One region of the Micromonospora sp. NBC_00389 genome, then DNA from elsewhere that is predicted to be linked to it. Evidence: riboswitches for the same ligand, from Rfam matches in the RefSeq annotation. Region 1 holds a riboswitch; the other holds the start of a gene.
What was found. Region 1 has a riboswitch for thiamine pyrophosphate ahead of thiE (thiamine phosphate synthase). Riboswitches for the same ligand answer to the same signal wherever they lie in the genome.
Positions count from the first base shown of each region.

Region 1 (15,239 bases):
CAGTGGCGTACCCGCGCCCCGCACCGGGGCGACGTCACCCCGCTCGGCGATCCACCGACCCCGCAGCGGCGGCAGCCCCACCTCCGGGTCCGAGCCGGGGCCGGACGTGTCGTAGAGCCGTACCGGTGGATGGTCGCCGGTCAGCGCCACCTCGGCGAACGGCACCCGGAGATCCGGCCGCGACCCCTCGACGTACGCCTTGCCTCGTGCCTGCATGACAGCCTCCCTGGTGATCAAGCGGACCAGCCGAAGTGGTCCAGCGGCCCGCGTCCCGCGCCCAGCTCCCAACTCCGCGCGCCGGTCAGCGCGCGGAGCACGTATTCCTTGGCGGCCCCGACCGCCGCCGGCACCGGATCGCCCAGCGCGAGCCGCACGGCGATCGCCGCCGAGAACGAGCACCCGGTGCCGTGGGTGTGCCGGGTGGCAACGCGTGGGGCGCGCAGCAGGGTGGTCACGCCGCCGCCGTGCAGCACGTCGACCGCCTCTCCCCCGTCCAGGTCGCCGCCGGTGACCACCACGTACTCCGGACCGCCGGCCACGAGGGCCTCGGCGGCCACCACCATCCCGGCCACGTCGTCCACCGGGCGTCCGGTGATGGCCGCGGCCTCCGCGCAGTTCGGCGTCGCCACCCGGGCGTACGGAAGCAGCCGCTCCGCCGCACTGACCACGCCGAGCCGGTGGCCGCTGGTGGCGACCAGCACCGGGTCGACGACGAGCTGGGGCAGCCGGCCGTCCCGAGCGGCCTCGGCCACCGCGTCGGCGACGGCGGGGGTGCCGAGCATGCCCGTCTTGACCGCACGGACCGTGAAGTCGCTGAGCACGCTGTCGAGCTGTTCGGTGACCGTGCGCGGGGGCAGCGGCAGGACGGCGTCGACGCCCCGGGTGTTCTGTGCGGTGACGGCGGTGAGGACGCTGGTGCCGTACACGCCGAGCGCCGCGAAGACCTTGAGGTCGGCCTGGATGCCGGCGCCGCCGCCGGAGTCGGAGCCGGCGATGGTGAGCACTGTGCTCGGTGTCATCTTGGGTCTCCGGTGGTTGCTGTTGAGGGCTGCGGCCGACCGTGCCCACTCCGGGCGGTCAGGCTTGATCCCTGCGTGGGCACGGTCGGCCGCAGCCCCGTCGTGGGGACCTGCGCGGCTCCGCGCCGGGTTTGCGTCATCGGGGTGACCGCCTTTTCGAAGGCTCTGGTCAGGGTCGTGGCTGCTTCGGTGGGGTCTTCGGCTCGCATCATTGCGCCGAGTACCGCTACTCCGATGGCTCCCGCCTGGACGCAGGCGGTGACCTGGGCCGGGGTTTCGATGCCTCCCAACGCGAGGGTCGGCACCGGGCTGGCCTGGATCAGCTCTTGCAGCCCTGCCGTGCCCAGGGGTGGGCCGTAGCCCGGCTTTGTCCTGGTGGGGTGGACCGGGGAGAGGGTGGTGTAGTGCTCGGTGGTGAGGCGGCGCAGCTCGGCCTGGTTGTGGCAGGATCGGCCGACCAGCGGGTGGGTCGGTGGCGGGTACGGGCCGGCGGCGGGCAGGTGGACGGCGTCGCCGCCGAGCGGGTCGGGACCGGCCACGATCAGGGTTCCGCCGGCTTCGCTGAGGATCGCGCGCAGGTCGGCGGCGAGGGCGGCACGCTCGGCGCGGGGCAGATCCTTCTCCCGCAGCACCACCCATCGCACTCCCCCAGCCACGGCCCCCGCCACGACCAGGTCAAGCGGCCCCCGCGCCACCAGCCGATCCGTCAACACCACGACGCCCGACGGCACGGTCCCCGCCGAGGTCTTGGAAGAATCCGGTCCAAGATCTGCGGGGCTTCGTCCCGGCGCCGACGGAGGTGGGGTGGGGGTCACAGGTCGGGTCTTCCCTCGTCCGGAGTGGACGGGAGGGCGTGGAAGCGGCGGGCGATCCGCCCGGCGCCTGCGGCCAGGCGGCCCGCCTCGACCGCGTACCGCATCGCGGTGGCCATCGTCACCGGGTCGGCGGCCCGGGTGACCGCGCTGGCCAGCAGCACCGCGTCGCAGCCCAGCTCCATGGCCAGGGCCGCGTCGGACGCGGTGCCGATGCCGGCGTCGAGGATCACCGGCACGTCCACGCCCTGCCGGATCAGCCGGATGTGGTGCGGGTTGCCGATGCCGAGCCCCGAGCCGATCGGCGCGCCGGCCGGCATCACCGCGGCGCAGCCCACGTCGGCCAGCCGGCGCGCGAGCACAGGGTCGTCGCTGGTGTACGGCAGCACGGTGAAGCCGTCGGCGACCAACTCCTCGGCGGCGCGGAGCAGTTCCACCCCGTCGGGCAGCAGCGTCCGCTCGTCGCCGATCACCTCCAGCTTGATCCAGTCGGTGTCGAACGCGTCCCTGGCCAGTCGGGCCACCTTCACCGCCTCGGGGGCGGTGTAGCAGCCGGCGGTGTTCGGCAGCAGCCGTACCCCGCACCGGTCCAGCAGCTCCAACAGCCCACCGGCTGAGCCCGGGGCGGTGTCCACCCGGCGCAGTGCGAGGGTGACCAGCTCCGTGCCGGACGCCCGGATCGCCTGCTCCAGCACGTGCAGATTCGCGGCTCCGCCGGTGCCGAGGATCAGCCGCGAGGTGAACGTCACTCCGCCCAGCTCGAACGGCACGCCACTCACCCGCCCTGCGCGGCGGTGAGCACCTCGACCCGGTCACCGTCGCGCAGCACCATCGCCGGCCAGCCGGCCCGGGGCACCACCTCGCCGTTGACCGCGACCGCCACCCCGCGCTGCTGGGGTGCGACGTCGCGGACCAGGTCGGCCACCGACGCGCCACCTGGGACGCTGCGTCCGGCGCCGTTAACCGTCAACTCCATCGGTCCTCCTCCATCGTCCGATCGCCAACACCGACCGCACCGGACCCAGCCAGCCCACCGACACCGACCGCACCGGTGGATTCCGGGAAGTCGCTGGAGAAGCGGTCGGGCCGGAAGGGCGCGAGCAGCGGATCGGGCACGCCGGTGGTCACCCGGTCGGCGATCAGGTCGGCGGTGACCGGGGTGAGCACGATGCCGTGCCGGTGGTGCCCGGTGGCGGCCAGCACGTCCGGCCGGCCGGGCAGCGGCCCGAGGATGGGCGCGTTGTCCGGGGTGCCCGGGCGCAGCCCGGCGACCGCCTCGACCAGGTCGTACTCGGCCAACTCGGGGAGCAGGTCGACGCCGGCACGGAGCAGGCGCAGCACCGCGCCGGCGGTGACCGTGGTGTCCGACCGCTCCTCGACCGTCGCGCCGAGCACCACCTCGCCGTCGACGCGGGGCACCAGATAGACGTGCTCGCCGTCGGCGTACCCCCGGATCACGTGCCGGAAGCCCGGCGCAACGCCGTCGGGCGCGCGCAGCCGGAGGACCTGGCCCTTCACCGGCCGCACCGGCAGGCCGGTGAGGGCGGCGGCGCCGCAGCCGGCGGCGACCACGGTGATCCGGGCGTCCACCTCGGAGAGGTGCCGGACCGGCTGCGGCACGAGCACCGCGCCGGCCCGCCGGGCGGCCGTGCGCAGCGCCGGCACCAGCAGCCGGGGGTCGACCTGGTGGTCGGTGGGCGCGAGCGCGCCGCCGCGCACCCGCGGGGCGAGCGCCGGCTCGCGGTCGCGCAGCTCGGTGGGGCGCAGCGGGGTCACCGGCAGTCCCAACCCCTGCTGGTACGCCCAGAGCCGGCGCGCCTCGGCCAGGTCGTCGCCGGTCAGCCCGACCATCAGGGTGCCCTCGGTCCGGTAGCCGAGCTCGGCGCCGGTCGCCTCGGTCAGCTCGGCGGCGAACGCCGGCCAGCGGGCGGCGGACGCCAGCAGCAACCCAGTCAACTGCCGTTCACCGAAGTACGCCTCGGCGACCGGGGAGAGCATGCCCGCGGCCACGGCCGACGCCCCCGAGCCGGAGGCCGGATCGTGCACCTCCACTCGCAGCCCGCGCGCGGCGCACCGCCAGGCGATCGCCAACCCGATCGGGCCCGCCCCCACCACCGCCACGTCCGGCCGGGCCCGGTCGTCGGATCGCGTCGACGGGGACCGGCCGGTCAGCACGTCAGCGCCCCGAGCAGCTCGGCGGTGGCCCGGGCGGGATCGGCGGCGGCGGAGATCGCGCCGACGACGGCCACCCCGTACGCCCCGGCGTCGCGCAGCGCCGGCACCCGGTCGGCGGTCACCCCGCCGATCGCGATGACCGGCACGTCGACGGCGCCGGTGACCGCGCGTACCCCCGCTGGGCCGATCGGGTCGGGTAGCCCGGACTTGGTGCTGGTGGCGTGGCACGGCCCGACGCCCAGGTAGCTGGCCCCGGCGGCGACCGCCTCGACCGCCGTCCCCGGCGCGCGGGCGGTGGCTCCCAGCACACCGGTGGGGCCGAGCACCCGGCGGGCGGCGGCGACCGGCAGGTCGTTGGCCCCGACGTGCCCACCGGCGGCGCCCACCGCCAGCGCCACGTGCAGCCGGTCGTTGACCAGGCAGTTCGCCCCGTACGGCGCACAGAGCGCCAGCACCCGGCGGGCCAGGTCGTACGCCTCGCGGTCGGTGGCGGAGTCCTCGACCCGGACCTGCACCACCAGGTCGGCGCGGGCCGCCGTGAGGGCGGCCCGGACCACGGTGAGCGGATCCCGCCCAGGTCGGGTGTCGGTGATCAGATGCAGTCGCCCAAGGGACGGCACGGCAACTCTCCTCCCTGCGCCGGCATTACCCGGATCAGGTTCGACGGTCGGGGGCTGTCAGCCCCCCTCTCAGCCCGGTACACCGGGCTCCCGTGGGTTACTTGCGTGTCACCGTACGACAGTTCCGCCGGTCTGCCAAGGCGGGGTCGGCGGCTGGTCGGCGGGCCCCGGCCGTGGCGCGTGGCGAGATCCGCTGGGCGCTTCATGCGGTCCTGTTCGGAATGTCGCCCGCCGTTGCAGAACCGTTACCCGTCGGCATCTTGCCCGACATTGATCCAACCGAATTAATTTGTTCAGCGATTCGACAAAATGCTGGAGTGGACGCCCTGGCACGGCGCCCGCACCGGCTCCATCTGGGACGGTCTTCGGCGAGCCGGCCCCCGCGATTCCTGTCCACCGCGACATAGGAGGCGGCGTGTCCCATTCTCGTCGTGCCCGCGTACCCATCACCGCAACCCTGATCTCCCTGACCCTCGCCTCAACGACCCTCTTCGGTCTGCCCGCGCAGGCGGCACCCGCCGCGCAGGCCGCACCGGCCGCACAGGCCGCGCCAGCGGTCGTGCAGGCCGCCCCGGCCACCCAGCCACTCCCCCGGGCGGCCCAGGCCGCCGACGAGCCCTTCTCCGTCCTGGTGTTCTCCAAGACGGCCGGCTTCCGCCACGACTCCATCCCCACCGGTCTCGCCGCCATCCAACAACTCGGCGCTGCCAACGGATTCACCGTGGACAGTTCGGAGGACGGTGCCGCGTTCACCGATGCCAATCTGGCGAAGTACAAGGCGGTGATCTGGCTCTCCACCACCGGCGACGTCCTGGACGCCGAGCAGCAGGCGGCGTTCGAGCGTTACGTGCGTGCCGGCGGCGGTTACGTCGGCATCCACGCCGCCTCGGACACCGAGTACAGCTGGGCCTGGTACGGCGACCTGGTCGGCGCGTACTTCGCCAACCACCCGGCGAACCAGCAGGCCACGGTCAAGGTGGAGGACCACGCCCACCCGTCCACCGCTGAACTGCCGGACCGCTGGTCCCGGTTCGACGAGTGGTACAACTACCAGACCAACCCCCGGCCGGACGTGCACGTGCTGGCCACCCTGGACGAGAAGAGCTACACCCCGGGCGCCGGCGCGATGGGCGCCGACCACCCGATCGCCTGGTGCCAGGACTTCGACGGCGGTCGTTCCTGGTACACCGGGGGCGGGCACACCCGGGAGTCGTACGCCGAGCCGGAGTTCCTCAACCACCTGCTCGGCGGCATCCGGACCGCCGCCGGCGTGGCGGACGCCGACTGCGGCGCCTCGAAGACCACGAGCTTCGAGAAGGTCGCCCTGGACAGCAACACCAGCAACCCGATGGAGCTGGACATCGCGCCCGACGGGCGGGTCTTCTACATCGAGCGCGACGGCCGGGTGCAGATCGTCAAGCCGGACACCGGCAGCACCGTCACCGCCGTCGACCTGGACGTCTTCACCGGCAACGAGGACGGCCTGATCGGCATCCGGCTCGACCCGGACTTCGCCACCAACAAGTGGGTCTACCTCTACTACGCCCCGAACGACGGCATCGCGCGCAACCTGCTGTCCCGGTTCACCGTGACCGGCGACACCATCGACCCGGCCAGCGAGAAGCAGGTGCTGCGGGTCGACACCCAGCGCAACACCTGCTGCCACGCCGGCGGCAGCATGGCGTTCGACGGCGACGGCAACCTCTACCTGGCCACCGGTGACAACACCAACCCGTTCGAGTCCAGCGCGTACACGCCGATCGACGAGCGGCCGGGACGCCAGGACTTCGACGCGCAGCGCACCTCTGGCAACACCAACGACCTGCGCGGCAAGGTGATCCGGATCCACCCGGAGGACGACGGGACGTACACCGTCCCGGCGGGCAACCTCTTCCCGTCCGGCACCGAGAAGACCCGTCCCGAGATCTACGCGATGGGCTTCCGCAACCCGTTCCGGATCGGCACCGACCCGGGCACCAACACCCTCTACGTCGCGGACTACGGGCCGGACGCCAACGCCGACAACCCGAACCGGGGCCCCCGGGGCCTGGTCGAGTGGAACATCGTCACCCCCGGCAACTACGGCTGGCCGTACTGCACCGGAACGAACGAGGCGTACAACGACTACACGTTCCCGTCCGGCCCGAGCGGGGCGAAGTTCGACTGCGCGGCTCCGGTCAACAACTCGCCCAACAACACCGGCCTGACCAACCTCCCGCCGGTCGTACCGGCGACCGTCGACTACGGCTACGCCGGTGACGCGCGGTACCCGGAGATCGGCGGCGGCGGAGCCCCGATGGGCGGCCCGGTCTACCGGTACGACGCCGACCTCGACTCCGACCGGAAGTGGCCGGCGTACTACGACGGCAAGGCGCTGCTCGGCGAGTGGAACCAGTCGAAGATGTACACCATGCAGGTGACCGCCGACGGCAAGTCGTTGGTGGACATCAACCAGCTGCTCACCGGGATGAGCATGATCCGGCCGATGGACTTCGAGTTCGGCCCGGACGGCGCGCTCTACCTGATCGAGTGGGGCAGCGGCTTCGGCGGCAACAACGACAACTCCGGCGTCTACCGGATCGACTACATCGCCGGTGACCGCGCACCGATCGCGGTGGCGGCGGCCACCCCGACGTCGGGGCCCGCACCGTTGACGGTCGCCTTCTCCAGCGCCGGCTCGCGGGACCCGGACGGTGGCACGCTCACCTACGCCTGGGCCTTCGGCGACGGGCAGACCTCCACCGAGGCCAACCCGACGCACACCTACGCCACGGCGGGCAGCTTCACCGCCCAGCTCACCGTGACCAACCCGAAGGGCCGTACCGCGGTGGCCAACGTGCCGGTCACCGTGGGCAACACCGCGCCGACGGTGACCATCGAGTTCCCGCCGGACGGCGGCTTCTTCGACTGGGGTGACCAGGTCCGCTACACGGTCACGGTGACCGACCCGGAGGACGGGCAGATCGACTGCGACCGGGTGCAGCTCCAGGTGCTGCTCGGTCACGACGAGCACGCCCACCCGCTGGAGCAGCACACCGGCTGCACCGGCACGGTCCAGACGTCGCTCGCCTCCGGGCACGGCGCCGAGGCGAACGTGTTCGCGGTCTTCGAGGCCACCTACACCGACGAGGGTGGCGCTGGTGGGGCCGGACCGCTCACCGGGCGGGCCATCGAGCAGTTGCAGCCCAAGCGCAAGCAGGCCGAGTACTTCACCGCCACCGGGCGGGCGCCGGTGAGCACCGGCGGCGGCGACGCCGGCGTGCAGCGGGAGACCACCGGCGACACCGCCGGCGGCGGCCAGAACATCGGCTTCATCGAGGACGGCGACTGGTGGTCGCTCGCCCCGGCGAACCTGACCAACGTCACCGACATCCGGTTCCGGGCCGCCTCGGCCGTCGCCGGAGGTCGGGTCGAGGTCCGGGCCGGCGCGGTCGACGGGCCCCTGGTCGCCTCGGCGACTGTGCCGGGCACCGGCGGGTGGCAGACGTACACGGACGTGACCGCGCCGGTGACCGGCGCAGCGAGCGGCACGCTGTACTTCGTCGCCCGGGACCCGAACGGCGGCGCGGGGTCGCTGTTCAACGTCAACTGGATGGACTTCCTCGGCCGCGGCGTCACCGAGAACGCGCCGCCGGTGGTCAGCGCCACGGCCACCCCGGCCACCGGGACGGCGCCGGTCACCGTCGCCTTCGACGGCACGGCCACCGACGCCGAGGGGAACACCCCGCTGACGTACGCCTGGGACTTCGGTGACGGCGGCACGGCGACCACCCTGGACGCCAGCCACACGTACACCAGCCCCGGCACCTTCACGGCCACCCTGACCGTGACGGACAGCAAGGGCGCGAAGTCGTACGCCACGGTGCCGGTGCGGGTGGACGCGCCGAACACGTCCTGCTTCGGGGCGCGCTCGGACGACTTCACCGGCGCCAGCCTCGACAAGAGCCGGTGGACCAGCGTGGTCCGGGAGAACCAGCTCTACTCGGTCTCCGGCGGCGCGCTGCGGCTGCCCACCGCGGTGGGCGACCTCTACGGCGGCCGCAACGACGCCACCAACCTGGTGCTCCAGCCGGCTCAGAGCGGAGCCTGGCAGGTGACCACCCGGGTCACCCTGCCGGTGACGACCAACTACCAGCAGGCCGGCCTGCTGGTGTACGGCGACGACGACAACTACGCCAAGCTGGACCTGCTCTACTCGGGCAGCCGGCGGGTGGAGTTCATTCGCGAGACGGCCGGCACGCCCCGCAACGAGGCCGCCGACAGCACCGCGGCACCCGCCGGTGACACCCTGCACCTGCGGCTCAGCAGCGACGGGACGAACCTGACCGCGGCCGTCTCGGCCGACGGGCAGACCTTCACCCCGGTCGGCCGGTCGGCCGCACTCGCCGGCATCACCAACCCGCGGATCGGGCTCTTCGCGCTCAACGGCGGCACCGAGGCGCCGGTGGTGGACGCCAGCTTCGACTGGTTCCAGATCACGCCGGACGCCCCGGCCGGACCGGTCGTGCCGTCGGACGAGTTCACCGGCGACACGCTGGACAAGTGCCGGTGGAACGCGATCCTGCGGGAGGACCCGAACGGTTACCGGGTCACCGGTGGCGCGCTGCGGGTCGACGTGCCCAACGGTGACATCTACGGCGGCGACAACACCGGGCCGAAGAACTTCATCCTCCAGACCGCGCCCTCGGGCGACTGGACCCTGGAGACGAAGGTCGACGGCAGCCTGCTGAACGAGCAGTACCAGCAGGCCGGCCTGATCGTGCACGGCGACGACGACAACTACCTGAAGTTCGACTACATCGCGGACAACCAGCCCGGCCAGCCGGTGACGCGGCGGATCGAGTTCCGCAGCGAGATCGGTGGGGCGGTCCAGAACCCGCAGCCCGAGGCGGGCAACCTGACCAGTGCGGTGTGGCATCTGCGGCTGGCCCGCAGCGGCGACACCTTCACCGCGTCGTACTCGGCTGACGGGACGACCTGGACCGCGTTGACGACGCTCACCAACAGCGCGGTCGGGGCCACCCCGAAGGTCGGGCTGTTCACCCTGGGCGCCAACCAGACCGCCTCGAAGACCGCCGGGTTCGACTACTTCCGGCTCAGCACCGAGGTGGCCGACGAGACCGCACCGGTGACCACGGCGGCGGTCTCCGGCACCCCGACCGACGGGTGGTACACCGGGCCGGTGACGGTCACCCTGACCGGCGTCGACGAGGCCGGCGGCAGTGGGTTGGCCGGTACGGCGTACCAGCTGGACGGGGCCACCACCTGGACGGATTACACCGCTCCGGTGGCGGTCAGCGGAGACGGCGAGCACGAGCTGCGGTTCCGCTCGACCGACGAGGCGGGCAACGTGGAGTCGACGAAGACCGTCGCGGTCAAGATCGATGCCACCGCGCCGGTCACCTCGGCGACGTTCGCTCCCGCGAACGACGCCGGCTGGCACAACGGGACCATCCCCGTCGTGCTGACCTCGACCGATGCCGGGTCCGGGGTCAGGACGGTGGAGTGGTCGCTGGACGGTGGCGCCTGGACGCCGTACTCGGCGCCGGTCGGGGTGACCGGTGACGGGCAGCACGAGCTGCTGTTCCGGTCCACCGACAAGGCGGGCAACGCCGAGACGCTCAAGTCGGCGGTGCTACGGATCGACGGCACCAAGCCGACGCTGCTGGTGTCCGGGATCGCCGATGGTCAGCTCTACGGGGACAGCCAGGATGTCCGGGTGTCCTGGCAGGCCGTCGACCCGACCTCGGGCATCGCGACCGTGGTCGGCGACCTGGACGGCCGGCCGTACGTCAGCGGCACTCTGCAGGCCATGTACGAGCTGCCACTCGGCCTGCACGAGCTGACCGTGACCGCGACCGACAAGGCGGGCAACAAGACCACCTCGGAGGTCCGGTTCTTCGTCACCACCTCGTTCCGGGACATGCAGAACCTGCTGGACCGGTTCAAGGCGACGGGGCGGCTGTCGGCCAAGGCGCACAAGCAGTTGACGGCGAAGCTCGACGCGGCTCGGAAGGCCGAGGCGTCCGGCAAGGACGCTCAGGCGATCAACCAGCTGACCGCGTTCCGGGCGCTCGCCGCCGACGCCACCCTGGTGGCGGAGGCCGAGATCCGGGATGTCCTGATCCGGGACGCCGACGCCATGATCGTCCGGCTCGGCGGCGCGGCCAGCCAGGCCGGGGTCCGGGCCAACGACGGCGAGCCGGTCAAGGGTGCCGGGCGGCTCGGTGGCGACGCCACCCGGCTCGCCCCCGGTCGCCAGCTCTGATCCGACGAGGCCCCTCCCCGACGCTCCAGCGCCGGGGAGGGGCCTCCCTCATCCGTAGTGAGGAGACGTCCGTGACGCGTATCCGCAAGGGATTCGCCGCCCTGCTCGTCGGACTGGCCCTGATCCTGTTCTCGGCGGCTCCGGCCGCCGCGCACACCGGCAAGCTCAAGCTGACCGTGGCCGGCGACGGGGCCGACGGGGTCACTGTGCAGGCCACCTACGCCGACGGGCATCGGCTGGACAAGCCGGTGCGGTTGACCCTCACCGGCACGGGCCCGGAGGGTCGGCGGCTCGGCCCGGTGCAGTTGGAACCGGCACCCGAGGGGCAGGGCTTCTACAGCAGCGGCCCGCTGCTCTCCCCCGGCGCGTGGCGGGTGACGGTGAGCGCCCCGGCGCCGAACCCCGGTCAGGCCGGGGCCCAGGTGCAGGCGCGGCCGGCGCAGTCGCCTCCGCCGGCTCCCGCGCGGGTCGCCGTGACGGCGCCGGCGGCGGCCGACGGTCGCGCCGCCGCGGACGGGAGCGCCTGGTGGTGGCCGGTCGGGCTGGCCGCCCTGGTGCTCACCGCGCTGGCGGTGGCGGTGGCGATGCTGGTCAGCCGCCGCCCCGACTGACCGTCTCGGATGATCGGGCCGGGCCGCCATGAGCGGCCCGGCCCGTCGCCCGACCAGGCGTCTCAGAGGATGGCGCGCAGCGCCGCCAGGTCCTCGTCCGTGGGCTCCCAGGTGCCGGCGGCGGCGTTGGCGTGCACCTGCTCGGGCGTGGTGGCGCCGGCGATCACCGAGGTCACCGCCGGCTGGGCGGCCAGCCCGCCGATCGCCACCTGGAGCATGGTCAGCCCCCGCTCGGCCGCGTACGCCTCGATCGCCTCGATGGTGTCCCAGTCGGCGGCGGCGAGCCGTTCGGCGTACCGGCCACCGCCGGAGAGCCGGCTGCCGGCCGGCGGCTGCCCGTCGCGCCGGTACTTGCCGGTGAGCAGACCGTTGGCGAGCGGGAAGAAGGGCAGCATGCCGAGCCCGAACCGCTCACAGGCCGGGATCACCTCGGTCTCCACGGACCGCTCCACCAGGCTGTAGTGGTTCTGCGCGCTGATGAAGCGGGCCCGGCCGTTGGACGAGGCGACCCAGTCCGCGTCGGCGATCTGCCACCCGGCGAAGTTGGAGTTGCCCAGGTAGCGCACCTTGCCGTCGCGGACCAGGTCGTCCAGGGCCGCCAGCGTCTCGTCGATCGGGGTGCCCGGGTCGGGCTCGTGCATCTGGTAGAGGTCGATGTGGTCGGTGCCGAGCCGGCGCAGCGACGCCTCCACCGCGCGGGCGATGTAGCGCCGCGAACCCCGGGCGCCGAAGTCCGGCCCGTTCAGGCCGTTCATGTCCATGCCGAACTTGGTGGCCACCACCACGTCGTCCCGGCGGCCCTTGAGCGCCTGCCCGAGCAGCTCCTCGGAGCCGCCCTGCGGCTCGCCGTAGATGTCGGCGGTGTCGAACAGGGTGATCCCGGCGTCCAGGGCGGCGTCCACCACCGCGCGGGTGCCGTCGAGGTCGAGCTTGCGGCCAAAGTTGTTGCAGCCGATGCCGACCACGGACACCACGAGCCCGGAGTCGCCCAGCCGGCGATAGGTCATCTCAGTCACGAGATCCACCCTATGCCGGCCGGTTGTGGGCCACCTCGGCGGTGGCTCAGCCGACCACCTCGGTGACCAGCTCGCGGGCGGCGCTGAGGGTGGCGGTCAGCTCGGCGGGGCTGCGGCCGACGGCGCCGAGCAGTGCCTGCGCCCGCTGCTCGAAGTCCGGCGGCGCGCCGGGCAGCCGCCCCGCGGCGGCGATCATCCCCTTCTCGTTGACCAGCCACCGGCCCGCTCGGGCGTGCAGCACCTGGGCGAGCACCCCGACCACCCGGAACAGGCAGCCGGCGACGTACCCGCTGTCCCCGCCGGCGCTGGCCTTGGCCGCGCCGGCCAGCAGGAACCCGGCCTCCCAGCCGCCGGCCACCAGCGCGTCGGCCAGCGCGGGCGGATACTCCCGGGTCTGCTCCTTCAGCCGGGTCAGCTGGCCGGTCGGGTCCGCCAGCACCTGGCACAGCGCCACCTCGCCCACGTAGGCGGACGAGTAGAACCCGAGAGGATGCCCGGCCTGCACCCCGACCTCGTACCGACCGGCCCGGCAGTCCGTCCAGACGCGGTGCACCCGGTCGAGGTCCCGGTAGATCCAGTCCACGGCGGACCCGTCGACCCGCAGCCAACCACCGCCGTCGACCCAGCGTCCCCAACCACCCGGGGCGGTGAGCGCGACGCCGGTGTCGTCGGCGACCGTCGCGGCGACCGCACGCAGCGCCGGTACGTCCAACTCACCCCGGTAGTACAGACCCAGGTCCCAGTCGGAGTCCGGGCGATGCTCGCCGCGTGCCCGGCTACCGCCGAGCGCCACGGCCACCACCCCCTCGACGGCGCACAGCCGGTCGGGCAGGTCGGCGGGGATCACCCGACGTCCCAGACCGGCTCCGGGGTCTCCGCCACCTCGCTGTCGCCACGGAACAGCACGAACCGGTCGAAGGAGCGGGTGAACCAGCGGTCGTGGGTGACCGCGATCACGGTCCCCTCGAACGCGTTCAGGCCCGCCTCCAGCGCCTCGGCGCTGGCCAGGTCGAGGTTGTCGGTGGGCTCGTCCAACAGCAGCAGGGTCGCCCCGGACAGCTCCAGCAACAGCACCAGGAACCGGGCCTGCTGCCCACCGGAGAGGGTGCCGAAGCGCTGGTCGCCCTGGGCGGCCAGTTCGTACCGGCTGAGCACACCCATCGCGGCGTGCCGGTCCATCCCGGTCCGGTGCTCGTCGCCCCGCCAGAGGATCTCGACCAGCGTCTTCGACATCAGCTCCGGCCGGTCGTGGGTCTGGGAGAAGTGCCCGGGGCGGACGCGGGCACCGAGCCGGGCCGTGCCGTCGTGCGCCACCGGGGCGAGCGCGCCCGCACCGTCGACCGGCCCGTTCGCCGGGTCGGGGTCGGTGCCGCCCCGGGCCAGCAGCCGCAGGAAGTGCGACTTGCCGGTGCCGTTGGCACCGAGCACAGCCACCCGGTCGCCGTACCAGATCTCCAGGTCGAAGGGGTAGGTCAGGCCGTCCAGCTCCAGCTGCTCGCAGACGACCGCGCGCTTGCCGGTCCGCCCGCCGGTCAGCCGCATCCGGATGTCCTGGTCCTTCGGCGGTACGGGAGGCGGCCCGGCCTCCTCGAACTTGCGCAGCCGGGTCTGCGCGGCCTGATAGCGCGAGGCCAGCCCGTCGTTGTACGCCGCCTTCTGCTTGTACATCAGCATCAGCTCGCGCAGCTTCTGGTGTTCCTCGTCCCAGCGCCGACGCAGCTCGTCGAGACGGGCGTGTCGGGCCACCCGCGCCTCGTACCAGCTGGCGAAACCACCCGGGTGCACCCAGGCGCTGCCGCCCTCCACGGCGACCACCCGGTCGGCGGTCTGGGCCAGCAGCTCGCGGTCGTGCGAGACGTAGAGCACCGACTTGGTCGACTCGCGCAGCCGCGCCTCCAGCCAGCGCTTGCCCGGCACGTCGAGGAAGTTGTCCGGCTCGTCGAGCAGCAGCACCTCGTCGGGGCCGCGCAGCAGCAGCTCCAGTGCGAAGCGCTTCTGCTGTCCACCGGAGAGGGTGCGGACCGGCCGGTCCCGGACGCCGTCCCAGGGCAGGTCAAGCACGATGGTGGCGACGGTGTCGAAGAGCACCTCGGCGTCGTACCCGCCGGCCTCGCCCCAGGCGCCCAGCGCGTCGGCGTACGCCAGCTGGGCCTTGCCGGCGGCGGTGCTGTACTTGCCGCGGACCTCGGCCGCCCGCATGGCCGCCTCGGTCTCGCCGAGCCGGCGGCCGGCCTCACGCAGTGCCGGTGGGGCCAGCGACAGCGCCATGTCGGCCAGCGTCGACTCGTCGCCGATCATGCCGATGAACTGGCGCATCACGCCCAGCCCGCCGGCCCGCGCGACGGCGCCGGTACGCACCGGCAGGTCGCCGGCGACCATCCGCAGCAGCGTCGTCTTACCCGCGCCGTTCGGCCCGACCAGGGCGACCTTGCTGCCCTCCCCGACCCGGAACGACACGTCGGCGAAGAGTTCCCGACCGTCGGGCAGGATGTGCCCGACCGCTGCCACATCCACGTATCCCACGCCGGGATCCTGCCCCAGTGAGGGCCGGGGGGACATCCAATTACCGGGTGACCCGCAGCACCCGGAAGCCCTTCTGGCTGGCGCACCGCTCAACCTGCCAGCCCTGTTCGGTGAGCCAGCGGTGCAGTGAGTCGCCGCCGAGGTGCCGGGCGACCACCAGCCAGCCGACGCCGTCCGGGGCGAGCCGGGGCAGCC
Region 1 covers NZ_CP107947.1:606,582-621,820, forward strand. The annotation lists gene thiC (phosphomethylpyrimidine synthase ThiC) at 1-216, opposite strand, end outside; gene thiD (bifunctional hydroxymethylpyrimidine kinase/phosphomethylpyrimidine kinase) at 234-1,019, opposite strand; gene OG470_RS02865 (thiamine phosphate synthase) at 1,016-1,750, opposite strand; gene OG470_RS02870 (thiazole synthase) at 1,831-2,610, opposite strand; gene thiS (sulfur carrier protein ThiS) at 2,607-2,807, opposite strand; gene thiO (glycine oxidase ThiO) at 2,798-4,006, opposite strand; gene thiE (thiamine phosphate synthase) at 4,000-4,626, opposite strand; TPP riboswitch at 4,621-4,730, opposite strand; gene OG470_RS02890 (ThuA domain-containing protein) at 5,042-10,894, shown strand; gene OG470_RS02895 (hypothetical protein) at 10,966-11,505, shown strand; gene OG470_RS02900 (aldo/keto reductase) at 11,568-12,530, opposite strand; gene OG470_RS02905 (nucleotidyltransferase domain-containing protein) at 12,568-13,368, opposite strand; gene OG470_RS02910 (ABC-F family ATP-binding cassette domain-containing protein) at 13,365-15,044, opposite strand; gene OG470_RS02915 (class I SAM-dependent methyltransferase) at 15,085-15,239, opposite strand, start outside.

Region 2 (15,239 bases), 710 kb from region 1:
GGCACGCCCCTACCGGGCCGGGTTCGGCTGTTTCGTCGGCCGACCCAACGCCGGCAAGTCCACGCTGACCAACGCCATCGTCGGCACCAAGATCGCGATCACCTCGAACAAGCCGCAGACCACCCGGCACGTCATCCGGGCCGTGCTGCACCGGCCGGAGTCGCAGCTGGTCCTGGTCGACACGCCGGGCCTGCACCGCCCCCGTACGCTGCTCGGCGAGCGCCTCAACGACCTGGTCCGATCGACCTGGACCGAGGTGGACGTGATCGGCCTGTGCATCCCGGCCGACGAGCCGGTCGGGCGCGGCGACCGGTTCATCACCGGCGAGTTGGCCGAGCTGAAGGCGACCGTGCTGGCCGTGGTCACCAAGACCGACCTGGTGGACAAGCGCCGCCTGGCCGAGCAGTTGCTCGCGGTCAGCAAGATGGGCGAGTTCGCCGAGATCGTGCCGGTGAGCGCGGTCTCCGGGCACCAGGTGGACACCCTTGTCGACGTGATGACCAGCTACCTGCCGCCGTCGCCGCAGCTCTACCCGGACGACATGCTGACCGACGACCCGGAGCAGGTGCTGGTCGCGGAGCTGATCCGGGAGGCGGCCCTGGAAGGGGTCCGCGACGAGCTGCCGCACTCCATCGCGGTGGTGGTGGAGGAGATGATCCCCGAGGGTCAGCTCATGAAGATTTACGCCGACCTGTATGTGGAGCGGCCCAGCCAGAAGGCGATCGTGCTCGGTCACCGGGCGAGCCGGCTCAAGGAGGTCGGCACCAACGCCCGCAAGCAGATCGAGGAGTTGCTCGGCACCCGGGTCTACCTGGACCTGCACGTGCGGGTGGCGAAGGACTGGCAGCGCGACCCGAAGCAGCTGCGCAAGCTGGGCTTCTGACCCGTCTCACCGGTCCGGCCGGGCACTCCGGTCGGGCCGGCCGAGGGGTGGGTGCCACCCGGCAACACGATCATCTTCGGTCGGGCCGATGGCAAGATTCACGTTTGATCGGGGCCACGGCCGTTTGGCGATGCCGCCGCGCAGGGTAGGGGAGGTACATCCCGCGTCCCCGACCCAGATGCAGGCTGATGCGCAACAGGTACCTAGATCTGCTCCGTTTCCTGGCCATCGTCCGAGTGGTCGTCTACCACGTCACCGGGTGGGCGACCCTCACGCTCGTCTTTCCTGCCATGTCGGTGATGTTCGCGCTGGCCGGCTCGTTGATGGCCGCCTCGCTGAACCGCTCGGGGCCGGTGGCGGTCGGCCGCCGGCTGCGCCGGTTGCTGCCGTCGCTGTGGGTGATGGCCGCGGTCTTCGTGCCGGCCATGCTGTTCACCGGGCTGCCGGTGACGCCGCGGCTGCTGCTGTGGTTGTTCCCGATCGCTGACCCGCCGGCCAACAACTGGGGTGCCCTGGCGCTGAGCGTCATCTGGTATCTGCGCGACTACCTGTGGTTCGTGCTCGCCTCACCGATCGCGCTCTGGCTGTTCCGGCGTGCCCCGCTGCCCACCCTGCTCGCCCCGTACCTCCTGCTGGTGGCGATCGAGGTGGGGATCTACCCGGCGCCCCCGGCGGTGCTGCGCGAGTTCGGGCTCTATTTCGGCGCGTGGCTGCTCGGCTTCGCCCACCAGGCCGGGATGCTGCGCCGGCTCGCCGGCCGGGTGCTGTACCCGGCGGCGCTGGTGCTCGCCGCGGCCGGCGGGGCCTGGATCGTCGCGCATCCAGGCCCGCGCGGGTACGACCTCAACGACAACCATCTCGGCAACGCCCTCTGGTCCACCGCGTTCATCCTGATCGTTCTTGGTCGGGCACCGGCCGGGATCGACTGGCTGAGGCGTAGCCGGTTGGCCGACCGGGCGGTAACCGTGGTCAATCGGCGGGCGCTCACCATCTACCTCTGGCACATGCCCTTCGTGGTGGCGCTCACCCCGCTGGTGGACGTGGTCGGCTGGTCCCACCAGGATCCGCTGGGGCTGGCCATCCGGGTGCTGCTGGTCTTCGCACTGGTCGGGGTGGTGACCCTGGCCGTCGGCTGGGTCGAGGACGTCGCCGCCCGCCGGCGCCCGGAACTGCTCCCCGGTGGCCCGCCCCGCCAGTCCGGCCCGCCGATCCGCTCCGACAATCGACCGGCGAACCAGACCGGCGTGGGGGCGACCGTCGGACGGCCCGTCGTACCGGCGCAGCGGGTGGCCGGGGAGGCGGCCACCGTCGAGGTCAGCGCTCGCTGATCGTCACGTTGCCGCTGCCCGCCGAGCCGTCGAGCACCAGCGACGCGGCCGGGTTGTCGGCAACGGTGACCCGCGCGTCGCCGGAGCCGGTGCTGGAGCGGACCCGGTAGCTGCCCGCCGGCACCACCAGCGTGACGTCCCCGCTGGAGGCGTGCGCCCGGGCCGAGGCCGGCGCGTCCAGCTCGACCGTGACGTTGCCGGACTGAGCCTCGGCGTCGACCGCGCCGCTCAGCCGGCGCGCGGCGATGTCCCCGGACGAGGCGCGTAGCCGTACCGCCGCGCTGGCCTCGCTCACGACGATGTCGCCGGAGCCGGTCTCCACGCCGACCGCGCCAGTGGCGCCGGCGACCCGCACGTCGCCCGAGCCGAGTCGCAGGTCGACCGTGCCGACCCGGGTCAGCTCGACATCGCCGGAGCCGGTCTCGCCCTGCACGGCGACCCCCTCCGGCACGGTCACCTCGTAGGAGATGCTGCACCGGTCGCCGCAGTCGGCGTCCAGTAGCAGTTCGCCGTCCTTGATCTCGTACCGGCTGTTGGGCTCGCCGCCCTGGTAGCGCACCACCCGCTTGATCCGCACCTCGGACGCCGAGCCGGTGCCGTGCACCACCAGGTCGCCGGAACCGGGCAGCACCCGGATCGTGGTGATCTTCACCGCCTCGGTGTTGTCGTAGTCGAGGCGGCGGAACGCCAGGTTGTCGCACCCGGTGAGCAGGATGAGGGCGGTGGCCGCCCCCAGTGCGACGGGAGCGACGGCGCGGTGACGGGGGTGGCCGGTGGTCCGGTGCAGTGCCATGTCCAGCACGCTACGGCCGGTCGCGCGCCGGGCGCATCGGGGTTCGTCCGCGCGTCCACCCCGATCCGACCCTGATTTCACACCCCGAGGGAGAATGGTCCGATGGCCGGGTATCGCCGACAGCTCTACCGCGACGACGCGGTGGTGCTGCGCGTGCAGAAGCTCGGCGAGTCCGACCGGATCATCACCCTGCTCACCCGCCGGCACGGCCGGCTGCGCGCGGTGGCCCGGGGGATCCGCCGCACGACCAGCAAGTTCGGTGCTCGCCTGGAGCCGTTCGGCCACGTCGACCTCCAGCTCGCCGGTGACCCGAAGGGCAACCACGGCAGCTCGCTGCACACCGTCAGCCAGGTCGAGGGCATCGAGCTGTACGGCAAGCGGTTCCTCGGGGACTACCCCCGTTACACGGCGGCCAGCGCGATCGCCGAGACCGCCGAGCGGCTGACCCCGGTGGAGCGGGAGCCGTCGCTGCGGCTTTTCCAGCTCACCGTGGGCGCGTTGAAGGCGCTGTCCCGGGGCGAGCACGCCACCACGCTGGTGCTCGACGCGTACCTGCTGCGCGGGATGGCCCTCGCGGGCTGGGCGCCGGCGCTGATCGCGTGCGCGGTCTGCGGCACACCCGGGCGGCACCGGGCGTTCTCCGTACCGGCCGGTGGCGCGGTCTGCCCGGACTGCCGACCGCCCGGCGCGGCCCATCCCGCGCCGGCCACCATCGACCTGATGTCCGCGCTGGCCACCGGCGACTGGGTGGTCGCCGACGCCACCGAGACCGGCGTCCGCCGGGAGTGCAGTGGGCTGGTCGCGGCGCACCTGCAGTGGCATCTGGAACGCGCGCTACGCTCGCTCCCGCTGGTCGACCGGGGTCCCTCGGTGACCGGCACGGTCCCGCCGTCGGGGGGCGCTGGGGCCGCGATGCTCCGGCCGCGCGGCGACGTCGAGGCCGGGGCGGACGGTGCGAGCAGGGGGAGAGAGAGTGATCCGATCGATGAGGGCCGGCCGGCGTGAGCCGATGCCGCCGACACCGCACCCGTCGGGCGCCCGTCCGCCGGCGCTGCCCACCGAGGCGGTGCCAAAGCACGTCGCCGTGGTGATGGACGGCAACGGCCGGTGGGCCAAGGAGCGCGGGCTGCCGCGCACCAAGGGTCACGAGGCGGGGGAGCACAGCCTCTTCGACACCATCGAGGGTGCGATCGAGATGGGCATCCCCTACCTGTCGGCGTACGCGTTCTCCACGGAGAACTGGCGGCGCTCGCCGGACGAGGTCCGGTTCCTGATGGGGTTCAACCGGGACGTCATCCGCCGCCGCCGCGACCAGTTGGTCGACCTCGGTGTCCGGGTGGTCTGGTCGGGTCGGCCCGGGCGCCTGTGGAAGAGCGTCATCTCCGAGCTGCAGACCGCCGAGGAGATGTCCCGCGGCAACTCGACGCTGACCCTGCAGTTCTGCGTCAACTACGGGGGGCAGGCGGAGATCGGTGACGCCGCCGCCGCGATCGCCCGCGACGTGGCGGCCGGCCGACTGGATCCGGCGAAGGTCACCGAGAAGACCGTGGCGAAGTACCTCTACCACCCGGAGATCCCGGAGGTGGACCTGTTCCTGCGCCCCTCCGGGGAGGAACGGATCTCCAACTTCCTGCTCTGGCAGACCGCGTACGCCGAGCTGGTCTTCCTGGACACGCTCTGGCCGGATTTCGACCGCCGCCACCTCTGGTACGCCTGCGAGCTGTACGCCCAGCGGGACCGGCGGTTCGGCGGTGCGCTGCCCAACCCGGTCGCCCCGGTGGGCTGAGAGGCTTACCGGCACGTCACGCTGGGTATCAGTGATGTCAGGAGCCACTGACGGAGGTGAACCCACATGATCCAGAAGCGCATTGCACAGTGGGCGGTGATGGCGATCGCGGTGCCACTGGCCGCGGCCGGTGCCCGCCGCCTCAGCCACACCCTGGAGGCCCGACGTGGTCCCTCCGGGGCGAGTCGGCTGCTGACCAAGGGTGCCGACCTGATCCGCCCCCAGAAGGCCAAGCGTCGCCGATTCTGGTAACCCTGTGATCCTCGGCGCCGCCCCCACATCTTCGGGGGCGGCGCCGCTCCGTGTCCGCACCCGTCGGGTCGGCGGTGGCGGCGACCCGACCGGGGCGGTCGCCCCGGGAGGGAGTCGTTTCGGGGTGCTGCGGGTTGGTGGCGGGTAGGGTCCGAAGGTGGCGGGACCGAGGCGGTCGGAGGTGGACATGCGGGATCTCCGGTACAAGATGATCATGGCGTTGAACGCGGCCGACCTGGGCGACCCGATCTGCGAGCAGGTGGCCGAGATCTGCTCGGAGATCGCCGAGCAGCACTGCGCCGAGTTCGGCCACACGCCGCAGCTGCGCAGCGGCGAGATCGCCGAGCTGGCCACTGGGGACCCGGCCCTGACCTGGGCGCCGTCGTCTTCCGACACCGGGCAGCGTGCCTGGTGACCGCGCCCGCCCCATCGGTCGACGTACACCGGGCCGAGGACCGCTTCGCCACCAGGATCTCCTGGCTGGACTCGAAGCACTCCTTCTCGTTCTCCCGGCACTACGACCCGGCCAACACCCACCACGGTCTGCTACTGGTCAACAACGACGACGTGGTCCGCCCCGGTGCCGGCTTCGAGACCCACCCGCACGAGGACATGGAGATCGTCACCTGGGTGCTGCGCGGCTCCCTGGTGCACCAGGACTCCACCGGCCACTCCGGGGTGATCTACCCGGGGCTGGCCCAGCGGATGAGCGCCGGCACCGGCATCCTGCACTCGGAGAAGAACGACGCCTGGCGACTCAACAACCAGGCGCCACACAGCGACCCGGTGCACTTCGTGCAGATGTGGGTGCTCCCCGACGAGCAGGGCGTCGACCCCGGCTACGAGCAGTTGGAGATCGAGGACGAACTGCTGCGTGGCGGCCTGGTCCCGATCGCCTCCGGAATGGACCGCTACGACGGGGCGTCCGCGATCCGGATCCGCAACCGGTACGCCACCCTGCACGCCGCCCGGCTCGGCCCCGGCGACGAGGTCACTATCCCGGATGCGCCCTTCGTGCACCTGTACGTGCCCAACGGCACGGTGACCCTGGAGGGCAGCGGCCCCCTCGGCACCGGCGACGCGGCCCGACTCACCGCGACCGGCGGCCGTCGGGTCACCGCGGACGAGCCGGCCGAGATCCTCGTCTGGGAGATGCACGCGACCATCGCCTGACCCCGCTCCGAGACGGGGAGAGGCCAGGCGCACGCCGTCAGGCGGGGGATTCGGTGCGCTCTCCCGCCCAGGTGGTGTGGAACGAGCCCTCGCGGTCGACGCGCTGGTAGGTGTGCGCACCGAAGTTGTCCCGCAGGCCCTGGATCAACGCGGCGGGCAGCCGCTCGGCGCGCAGCGCGTCGAAGTACGCCAGCGACGACGAGAACGCCGGCGTCGGCACTCCGGCCCGGACCGCGTCGGCCACCACCCGCCGCCAGCTCGGCACGCCGGCACCGACCGCGTCGGCGAAGTACGGCGCCACCAGCAACGTCGGCAGGTCGGGCTGCTCGTCGTACGCCTCGCGGATCCGGTTCAGGAAGCGGGCCCGGATGATGCAGCCGCCCCGCCAGATGGTCGCCGTGCCGCCGAGGTCGATGTTCCAGTCGTACTCCTGGCTGCCGGCGCGGATGTGGTCGAAGCCCTGCGCGTACGCGACGATCTTCGAGGCGAGCAGCGCGCGGCGGACATCCTCGATGAACGCCTCCCGGTCGGCCGCCTGCCACTTCTCACCGGCGTCCGGGAACGCCCGGCGGGCCGCCTCGCGCTGGTCGACGTGCCCGGAGAGCGAGCGGGCGAAGGTCGCCTCCGCGATCCCGGTGATCGGGATGCCCAGGTCCAGCGCGCTCTGCACGGTCCACCGCCCGGTGCCCTTCTGCTCGGCCCGGTCCTGCACCACGTCCACGAAGGGCCGGCCGGTGGCGGAATCGTGGTGAGCCAGCACGTCGGCGGTGATCTCGATGAGGAAGGACTCCAGCTCGCCGCTGTTCCAGTCGCGGAAGATCTCCGCGATCTGCGCCGGCTCCGCGTCCAGGCCAGCCCGGAGCAGGTCGTACGCCTCGGCGATGAGCTGCATGTCGGCGTACTCGATGCCGTTGTGCACCATCTTGACGAAGTGCCCGGCGCCGTCCGGCCCGATGTGCATGCAGCACGGGACGCCGTCCACGTGCGCGGCGATCTTCTCGAACATCGGCCCGAGCTTGGCGTACGACTCGGCGGAGCCGCCCGGCATGATGCTCGGCCCGAGCAGCGCGCCCTCCTCGCCGCCGGAGACACCGGTGCCGCTGAAGTGCAGCCCTCGCGCCCGGAGCGACTCCTCCCGGCGACGCGTGTCGGCGAAGCGGGCGTTACCGCAGTCGACGATGATGTCGCCCTCATCCAGCAGCGGCACCAGCTCGTCGATCACCGCGTCGGTGGGCGCACCCGCCTTGACCATCACGATCACCGCGCGGGGTCGTTCCAGCGACGCCACGAAGTCGGTCATCGACTCGCCGGGCACGAACGTGCCCTCGTCGCCGTGCTCGGCGATCAGGCTGCGGGTGCGCGCAGGCGTTCGGTTGTGCACCGCCACGGTGAAGCCGTTGCGGGCCAGGTTGCGGGCCAGATTGCGGCCCATCACCGCCAGCCCGGTCACACCGATCTGCGCCGTCGCCTGCTCAGCCATCCGTGCCGCCACCTCTCACCGTCGCACTGCCGTGCTGCGACCGTATCGCGGTGCGTGGGAGTGCGGGCGTCGTCGTCGACAGCCGGTCACCGGCCGGTAGCGCTCAGCCCTGGGCCAACCGATCCTCCACGTGGGCCACCTTCGCGGTGAGCGCGTCGGTCACTCCCGGCCGGATGTCGGCCTTGAGCACCACACTCACCCGGGGCGCCTGCGCGGCCACCACGTCGACCGCCCGCTTCACCACCGCCATCACCTCGTCCCACTCGCCCTCGACGGTGGTGAACATGGCATCCGTCCGGTTGGGCAGGCCGGACTCGCGGACCACCCGCACCGCCTCGGCCACCAGGTCACCGACGGACTCACCGACACCGAGCGGGGTAATCGAGAACGCGATCAGCATGGTGCCGATCGTGCCAGGAAAACCGGATGCGCCGGTGCCCGCCAACGGGATAGCGTCTGGGCATGCGCATCTGACGCCCCACTCTCCGAGCCGGTCCGCCGCCCCGCGCAGCGGTCCGTGCGCTCCCGGGCGTCCCGCATCCCCACCCGCCGTGCGGCGGTGCTGGCCCTGCTCGACCCCGGTGAGCAGTCCCTTCCCCGTTCGACCGTCACGCTGCGACGGTCACCAGCCGAACCGACCGACCGCCGGAGCGCGGGACCGGCCGTGTCGATCGGCCCGAAGGAGGCCCGGATGCCAGCCAGGCGCAACCCGAAGAAGTCCCGTACCCCCGCACCGACGCCGCCCGGCACCGACCCGGCGGCCGGCCGTGGCTCGCTGCCGCTACCGCTGACCCGTCCCGACCTCCCACCGGTCGAGCCGGCCCTACCGGCCATGCTGGTCGGGTCGGCGCTGCCGACCGCGCCGGCGGGGCCGGTCGACCTGTTGCCGCTGGCCGACGTGCCGACGGCAACCGAGGTGCCGGCAGGGATCGAGGTGCCGCCGGTGGTCAACGTGCCGGCGGTGGTCGACCTGCCGGCGGCCGAACGGCCAGCGGCACCGACGGCCGGACCGCCGCAGGGCGGCGGCCCCCGCTCCGCTGGCGGCCGTAGCCAACGCGCCGGCCAACCCCGCCGCTACGCCTTCCGCCGCAGCTGAACCAACCCTTGTCGGCCCCGCCCCGCCCTCAGCTCTGCTGTGGGTGGGGTGGGGTCAGCCGATCAGGGGGCGGAAGGTTCCCAGGAGGATGCTGGTCGTCAGGGCGGTGCCGGCCAGCACCGCTGCGGCGACGATCAGCAGGGTGTCGGCGCGGGTGAAGGGCTGACGGCGGGCCACGGTACGCGGCGTGCCGGCGTCGAAGCCGCGCGCGTCCATCGCCACGGCCAGCCGGGTGCCCCGGCGGATCGCACCGACCAACAGCGCGAACGCCGTGGAGGTGAACAGCCGCAGCTTCGCCACCGGGTTGCGCCCGGCGTCGACGCCACGCGCCCGCCGGGCCATGCTGATCATCTGCCACTCCTGACCGAGCAGCGGCACCAGCCGGAACGCGGCCAGCGCCCCGATGGCGAACCGGGCCGGCGCCTTCGCGTTCTGGATCAGCGCGTCGGCCAGGTCGGTGGGGTCGGTGGTGGCGAAGACGATCACGCCGGGCAGGGCCACCGCGAGCACCCGCAGCACCAGGCCGAGCGCGGTGAGCAGCACTCCGGTGGTCACCAGCACCGGTCCCGCGTCCAGCAGGACCCGGCCGGACCGGTCGGCGGCGAACAGCACCAGGGTGATCAGGATGCCGGCGGCACTGACCAGCAGCGGCCACGCTCGCCGGGCCAGCACCCGGTAGCGGATGCCGAACAGCGGCAGCACGGCGAGTTCGACCGCGATGGCGATCGCCGGGGCCACCGGGTCCAGGGTGGCCAGCAGGATGAACGAGAAGAGCAGTGCGGCGGCCACCTTCGCCACCGGGTTGCGGCGGGCCAGCGGCGCACCGGGCGCGGCGACCGGCTCGATGCTGATCATCGGTTGTCGTCCCCGCTGGTCACGATCGCTCCAGGGTGACGGTGCGGTCGGCGAGCGCGGCGACGAAGTCCGCGTCGTGGGTGACCGTGACGACGCCGTGCCCGGCGTCGCGCAGGTCGGCGAAGAGGTCGACCAACTCCCGCCAGGTGCGTCGGTCCTGGCCGAAGGTGGGTTCGTCGCAGATCAGCAGACGGGGCGCGGTGGCCAGGGCGGTCGCCACGCTCAGCCGCCGCGCCTCGCCACCGGAGAGGGTGTACGGGTTGGCAGCGGCGAGCCGGGTCAGCCGCAGCCGGTCCAGCAGCCCGGCCACGGTCTCCTTGACGGCCGCCTCGGGTTGGCCGGTCCGGCGCGGGCCGAGCGCCAACTCGTCGAAGACCGTGCTGGTGACGAACTGGTGCTCCGGATCCTGGAAGACCGACCCGATCCGGCGGGCCAGCGCGGGTGCCCGCCACCGGTGCGGGGGAGTGCGCTGATCCGGCCCGGCCAGCTCGGCGGACGCGGTGACCCGGCCGGCGCCCGGCCGGAGCAGCCCGCCGAGCAGCAGTGCCAGCGTCGACTTGCCGGCGCCGTTGGGCCCGCGTACGGCGAGCGCCTCGCCGGCGCGTACCGCCAGGTCGGTGGGGCCCAGCCGGGGCGGCAGGCCGATCCGGTCGGCGGTGAGCAACAGCTCGCCGGGGGCGGCGGTCGCCGGCCGGGGCGCGATGGGGTGACCCGGCACCCAGACACCCTCGGCGGCGAGGGCGTCGCCGTGCGCGGCGAAGACCGCCGCCGGCGGGCCGTCCGCGCGGACCCCGCCGCCGGGCTCCAGGACGACGACCCGGTCGACCAGCGGCAGCGCCTCGGTGACCCGGTGCTCCACCAGGATCAGCGTGGTGTCCGCGTCCAGCGCGCCGGCCACCGCCCGCCGGACCAGGTCGGCGCCGGCCGGGTCGAGGTTGGCGGTCGGCTCGTCGAGCAGGAGCAGGCCGGGTCGCAGCGCCAGCGCGCCGGCCAGGGCGAGGCGTTGCTGCTCGCCGCCGGAGAGCGCGGCGGTGTTCCGGTCCCGGGAGTACGGGAAGCCGACCCGATGCAGGGCCTCGTCCACCCGGGGCCAGATCTCGTCGGCCGGCACGCCCCGGTTCTCCAACCCGAACGCGACGTCGTCGCCGCATCGGGCCATCACCAACTGGGTCTCCGGGTCCTGGAAGACGATGCCGACCCGTTCCCGCCCCTTGCGCGGGTCGAGCCCGTCGATCTCGACCGTGCCCTCCTGCTCGCCGGAGTCCTCGGGTAGCAGCCCGGCCAGTGCGCTGAGCAGGGTGCTCTTGCCGGCCCCCGAGGGCCCGAGCAGCAGCACCCGCTCCCCAACCTCGACCCGCAGGTCCACCCCACGCACCGCCCAGGCGAGGCGCCCGGCGTGCCGCCAGCCGAACCCCCGCAACTGCACCCCGCTCACCGCACCCACACCCCCACTCAGCGTCCGATCCACCCTGCCCGGTCGATCATGAGGTTGGCGGGTGTTTCGAAGATCAATCCGCCGGTCAACCTCATGATCGACACGGATGGTCAGATGGCGGGGCGGTCGCGGGCTACCGGGAAGCGGTCGAGGACGCCGGTGTTGGCCAGGGCGCGGGTGAGCAGCCAACCGCCGGCGCCGGCGAGCACCGTGGCGCTGACGATGGTGAGCAGTGCGTACGGGATGCGGTAGTCGGTGAGCGCGTAGTCGACGTTCCAGACGAAGAAGTCGAACAGGGCGGCGCTGAGCCCGGTCAGCGCGCCGGCCAGTACCGCGGTGGGCAGCCGGAACGACCGGTACCGGAAGGCGGCGAAGGCCAACTCGGCGCCGATTCCCTGCACGATGCCCTGCGGGATGACCGTGCCGGCCCACTGGCTGCCGAGCAGCGCGGAGAGGACCGCGGCCACCGTCTCGCAGTAGAGCGCGGCGCCGGGCTTGCGGATGACCAGGCCGCCGAGCACGGCCGGCATCAGCCAGACCCCGTAGAGCAGGGTCTGCGCCGGCGGGAAGAAGGCGAAGGCGCCCTCGGTGGCACTCCAGACCAGGCCCCAGGCCCAGAAGATGACGCCGAAGGCGACCGCGATCACCGAGGCGACCACGATGTCGATGGTGCGCCAGCGGTTGGTGTCGGTGTGGTTCATGTGGATGCTCCCAGTCCTGAATGCGAACCAGGAGAAGACGCACGCCGCAGCCCGGTTGGCACCGGACGGCGGCGCGGCTGGAGGTCGACCGAACTCCCTGCGCTGGCATTACCCAGATCAGGTTCGAGGGTCTGCGGGCGTGCCCGCACTCTCAGCGCTGTGCGCTCCCCTGTCGGATGTGAAGTTGTCTCGCTGACGCTAGCACCGACCGGGGGTGCCGGCCCAGCAGGACGTCCGCCACCTCGGCGGCCGGCCCGCACCACGCCGGCTGGGTAGGCTGACGATCATGCGGGTCGACGCGCGAGGTCTCACGTTCGAGGTACGCACCGGTGGCCCATCGGGCGGTGCACCCGTCGTGCTTTTGCACGGCTTCCCCCAGCACTCCGGTGAGTGGGACGAGGTCGTCCCGGCGCTGCACGCCGCCGGGCTGCGCACGTACGCGCTGGACCAGCGGGGCTACTCGCCGGGCGCCCGGCCGGCGGCGGTCGCCGAGTACCGGATCCCCGAGTTGGTCGCCGACGTGGTGGCGGTGCTCGACGCTCTCGGTCTGGACGCCGTTCACCTGGTCGGCCACGACTGGGGCGCCGTCGTGGCGTGGGCGATGGCCGCCGAGCACCCCGAGCGGGTCCACACGCTGACCGCGGTGTCCGTGCCCCATCCGGCGGCCATGGCACACGCGCTCGCCAACGACGGCCAGCAGAAGGCCCGCTCGTCGTACATCGCGCTGTTCCGCAAGCCGGAAAAGGCGGAGAAGGTGCTGCTGGCGTGGAACGCGACCGCGCTGCGCAAGCTGCTCGGCGGGGTGGGCGACGCGACCCGGGTGGCCCGCTACGCGGACCCGATGCGCGAGCCGGGAGCGCTCACCGCCGCCCTGAACTGGTACCGGGCGATGTCGCGCGCCGACCTGGCCGACGTCGGCCCGGTCGCGGTGCCCACCACGTACCTGTGGAGCGACCGGGACATCGCCATCGGCCGGACCGCCGCGGAGGCGTGCGCCGCGAACGTGACCGGGGATTACCGCTTCGTACAACTGCCCGGGGTGAGTCACTGGATTCCGGACGCCGCGCCGGGCCCGCTGGCCGAGGCGATCCTGGCCCGGGTCGCCGGCGCGGCCTGAACCGCGCCGGGCAGCGAGGAGGACCACTGTGACGACGGACGCCGGCACGCCGGGCACCCGGCGGTCGCTCGCCGCGCAACTGCGCCTGCTGGGCGTACGCCCCGGCGCAACGCTGCTGGTGCACGCCGCGCTGCGCCCGCTGGGCTTCGTCTGCGGCGGGCCGCAGGCGGTGGTGCTCGCCCTGCGCGACGCCCTCGGCCCGGACGGCACCCTCGTGGTGCCCACCCACACTCCCGACAACAGCGACCCCGCGCAGTGGCGCAACCCGCCGGTGCCGGCGGACTGGTGGCCGCTGATCCGCGCCGAGATGCCGGGCTTCGACCCGGCGGTCACCCCGAGCCGGTACATGGGTGTGCTCGCCGAGACGGTCCGTGGCTGGCCGGGCGCACTGCGCAGCTCGCATCCGCAGGTGTCGTTCGCCGCGCTCGGGCCGGCCGCCGATCAGGTGGTGGCCGGGCACGACCGGGCCGACATGCTCGGCGAGGGCTCCCCGCTGGCCCGGCTCCACGATCTGGACGCCGACGTGTTGCTGCTCGGCGTGGACCATGACGTGAACACCTCACTGCACCTCGCCGAGTACCGCCGACCGTCCCCGCCCAGGGAGCGGCTGGGCGGGGCGGTGCGTACCGCCGATGGTGGCCGCGAATGGGTGTGGTGGCAGGACGTACGGCTCGACGAGACCGACTTCGGCGCGTTGGGCCGGGACCTGGAGGCCACCGGGGCGGTCCGCATCGGACCGGTCGGCACCGGGACCGGCAGGTTGATGCGCCAGCGGGCGGCGGTCGACTTCGCGGTGCACTGGCTGGCCCGCAACCGGACGATGGAGGATGCATGAGCGTGAGTGCCGAGGACTACCTGGCCGTGGTGACCGAGACGATCGGCCGGGTGGCCGCCAGCCAGCGGGCGGCGGTGGAGCAGGCCGCCGACCTGATCGCCGACGCGGTGCGCGCCGACGGGGTGGTGCACGCGTTCGGCACCGGGCACTCGGAGGCGCTGGCCATGGAGATCGCCGGCCGGGCCGGTGGCCTGGTGCCGACCAACCGGATCGCGTTGCGTGATCTGGTGCTGCTCGGCGGGGAGCCGGCCGAGCGGCTCGGCCCGCTGCTGGAACGGGACCCGGCGGTGGCGCACCGGCTCTACGAGCTTGCCCCGGTGCGGCCCGCCGACGTCTTCGTGCTCGCCTCGAACTCCGGGGTCAACGGCGCGATGGTGGAGTTCGCCACGTTGGTCAAGCAGCGCGGGCACGGGCTGGTGGCGATCACCTCCGCACAACATTCCGGTGGGATGGCCTCCCGGCACCCGTCCGGGCGCAAGCTGGCCGACCTCGCCGACGTGGTGCTCGACAACGGCGCACCGTACGGCGACGCGACGCTGCCGCTGCCCGGCGGTGGCGCGGTCGGCGCGGTCTCCTCGATCACCGCGGCTCTGCTGGCCCAGCAGATCACCGTGGAGGTGGTGGCCCGGTTGCTGGCGGCGGGGGAGCGGCCCCCGGTCTACCTGTCGGCGAACATCCCGGACGGCGACGCGCACAACGCGGAGTTGGAGGCCCGGTACGCGGGCCGGATCCGGCGCGGCTCCTGAGCCCGCTCGGGCAGGGCAGGTGACCGACTGGTGTCGTGAACCTGTTTCGTGCTCGGCCGGGTGGGGCATTGGCGTTGCTGCCGGCGGCCAGGATCGCCGGCAGTACCGTCGCACCGGAGGTAGCACGTGTCAAAGGAGACCGACAAGCAGCGTTGGCAGCGCAACTTCGCCGACCTGTTGCAGGAGTTGCGGGTCGCCCAGACCGGCGTGCAGATCCTCTTCGCCTTCCTGCTCACCCTGCCGTTCAGCAACGGCTTCACCCAGACCAGCGAGTTTCAGCGGGACGTCTACATCGTCGCGCTGCTCGCGGCGGCCGCCGCCACCGCGATGATCATCTCCCCGGTGGCGTTCCACCGGGCGCTGTTCCGGCAGGGCCGCAAGCCGGAGCTGGTCCGTTTCGCCCACCGGATGGCCACCGGCGGCCTCGCCTTCATGCTGATCGCGATGGTCAGCGCGGTGCTGCTGATCACCGACTTCGTGCTGGACCGGCCGATCGCCTTCGTGCTCAGCGCGCTGACCGGGCTCTGGTTCCTCACCTTCTGGATGCTCCTGCCGTTCGCCCGCCGCAACTGGGGCGAGGACGACATCGACGATGACGACGACGACCCGCGGGCTCTGGCCGACTGACGCCGCCGGGCGAGGCCGAACTCGATCTTCACGGAGCGCTACCCCTGGGTAACAACCGGGGGTAGCGTGACGGTAGTCGCGCATGTCGACGCAGCCGCACCGAGCTTCGAGGGGGCAGCCGTGACCACGACG
Region 2 covers NZ_CP107947.1:7,767,592-7,782,830, reverse strand. The annotation lists gene era (GTPase Era) at 1-883, shown strand, start outside; gene OG470_RS36675 (acyltransferase family protein) at 1,072-2,211, shown strand; gene OG470_RS36670 (DUF4097 family beta strand repeat-containing protein) at 2,198-3,004, opposite strand; gene recO (DNA repair protein RecO) at 3,107-4,009, shown strand; gene OG470_RS36660 (isoprenyl transferase) at 4,014-4,790, shown strand; gene OG470_RS36655 (hypothetical protein) at 4,857-5,042, shown strand; gene OG470_RS36650 (thioredoxin reductase) at 5,230-5,457, shown strand; gene OG470_RS36645 (pirin family protein) at 5,454-6,215, shown strand; gene gndA (NADP-dependent phosphogluconate dehydrogenase) at 6,253-7,695, opposite strand; gene OG470_RS36635 (MTH1187 family thiamine-binding protein) at 7,799-8,095, opposite strand; gene OG470_RS36630 (hypothetical protein) at 8,387-8,791, shown strand; gene OG470_RS36625 (energy-coupling factor transporter transmembrane component T family protein) at 8,846-9,646, opposite strand; gene OG470_RS36620 (ABC transporter ATP-binding protein) at 9,666-11,081, opposite strand; gene OG470_RS36615 (ECF transporter S component) at 11,192-11,782, opposite strand; TPP riboswitch at 11,859-11,963, opposite strand; gene OG470_RS36610 (alpha/beta fold hydrolase) at 12,069-12,899, shown strand; gene OG470_RS36605 (aminoglycoside N(3)-acetyltransferase) at 12,928-13,734, shown strand; gene OG470_RS36600 (SIS domain-containing protein) at 13,731-14,480, shown strand; gene OG470_RS36595 (DUF6328 family protein) at 14,607-15,107, shown strand; gene OG470_RS36590 (acyl-CoA dehydrogenase family protein) at 15,228-15,239, shown strand, end outside.
Region 2: it holds a riboswitch for thiamine pyrophosphate, as region 1 does, so the genes downstream of both, OG470_RS36615 (ECF transporter S component) here and thiE (thiamine phosphate synthase) in region 1, are expected to answer to the same signal.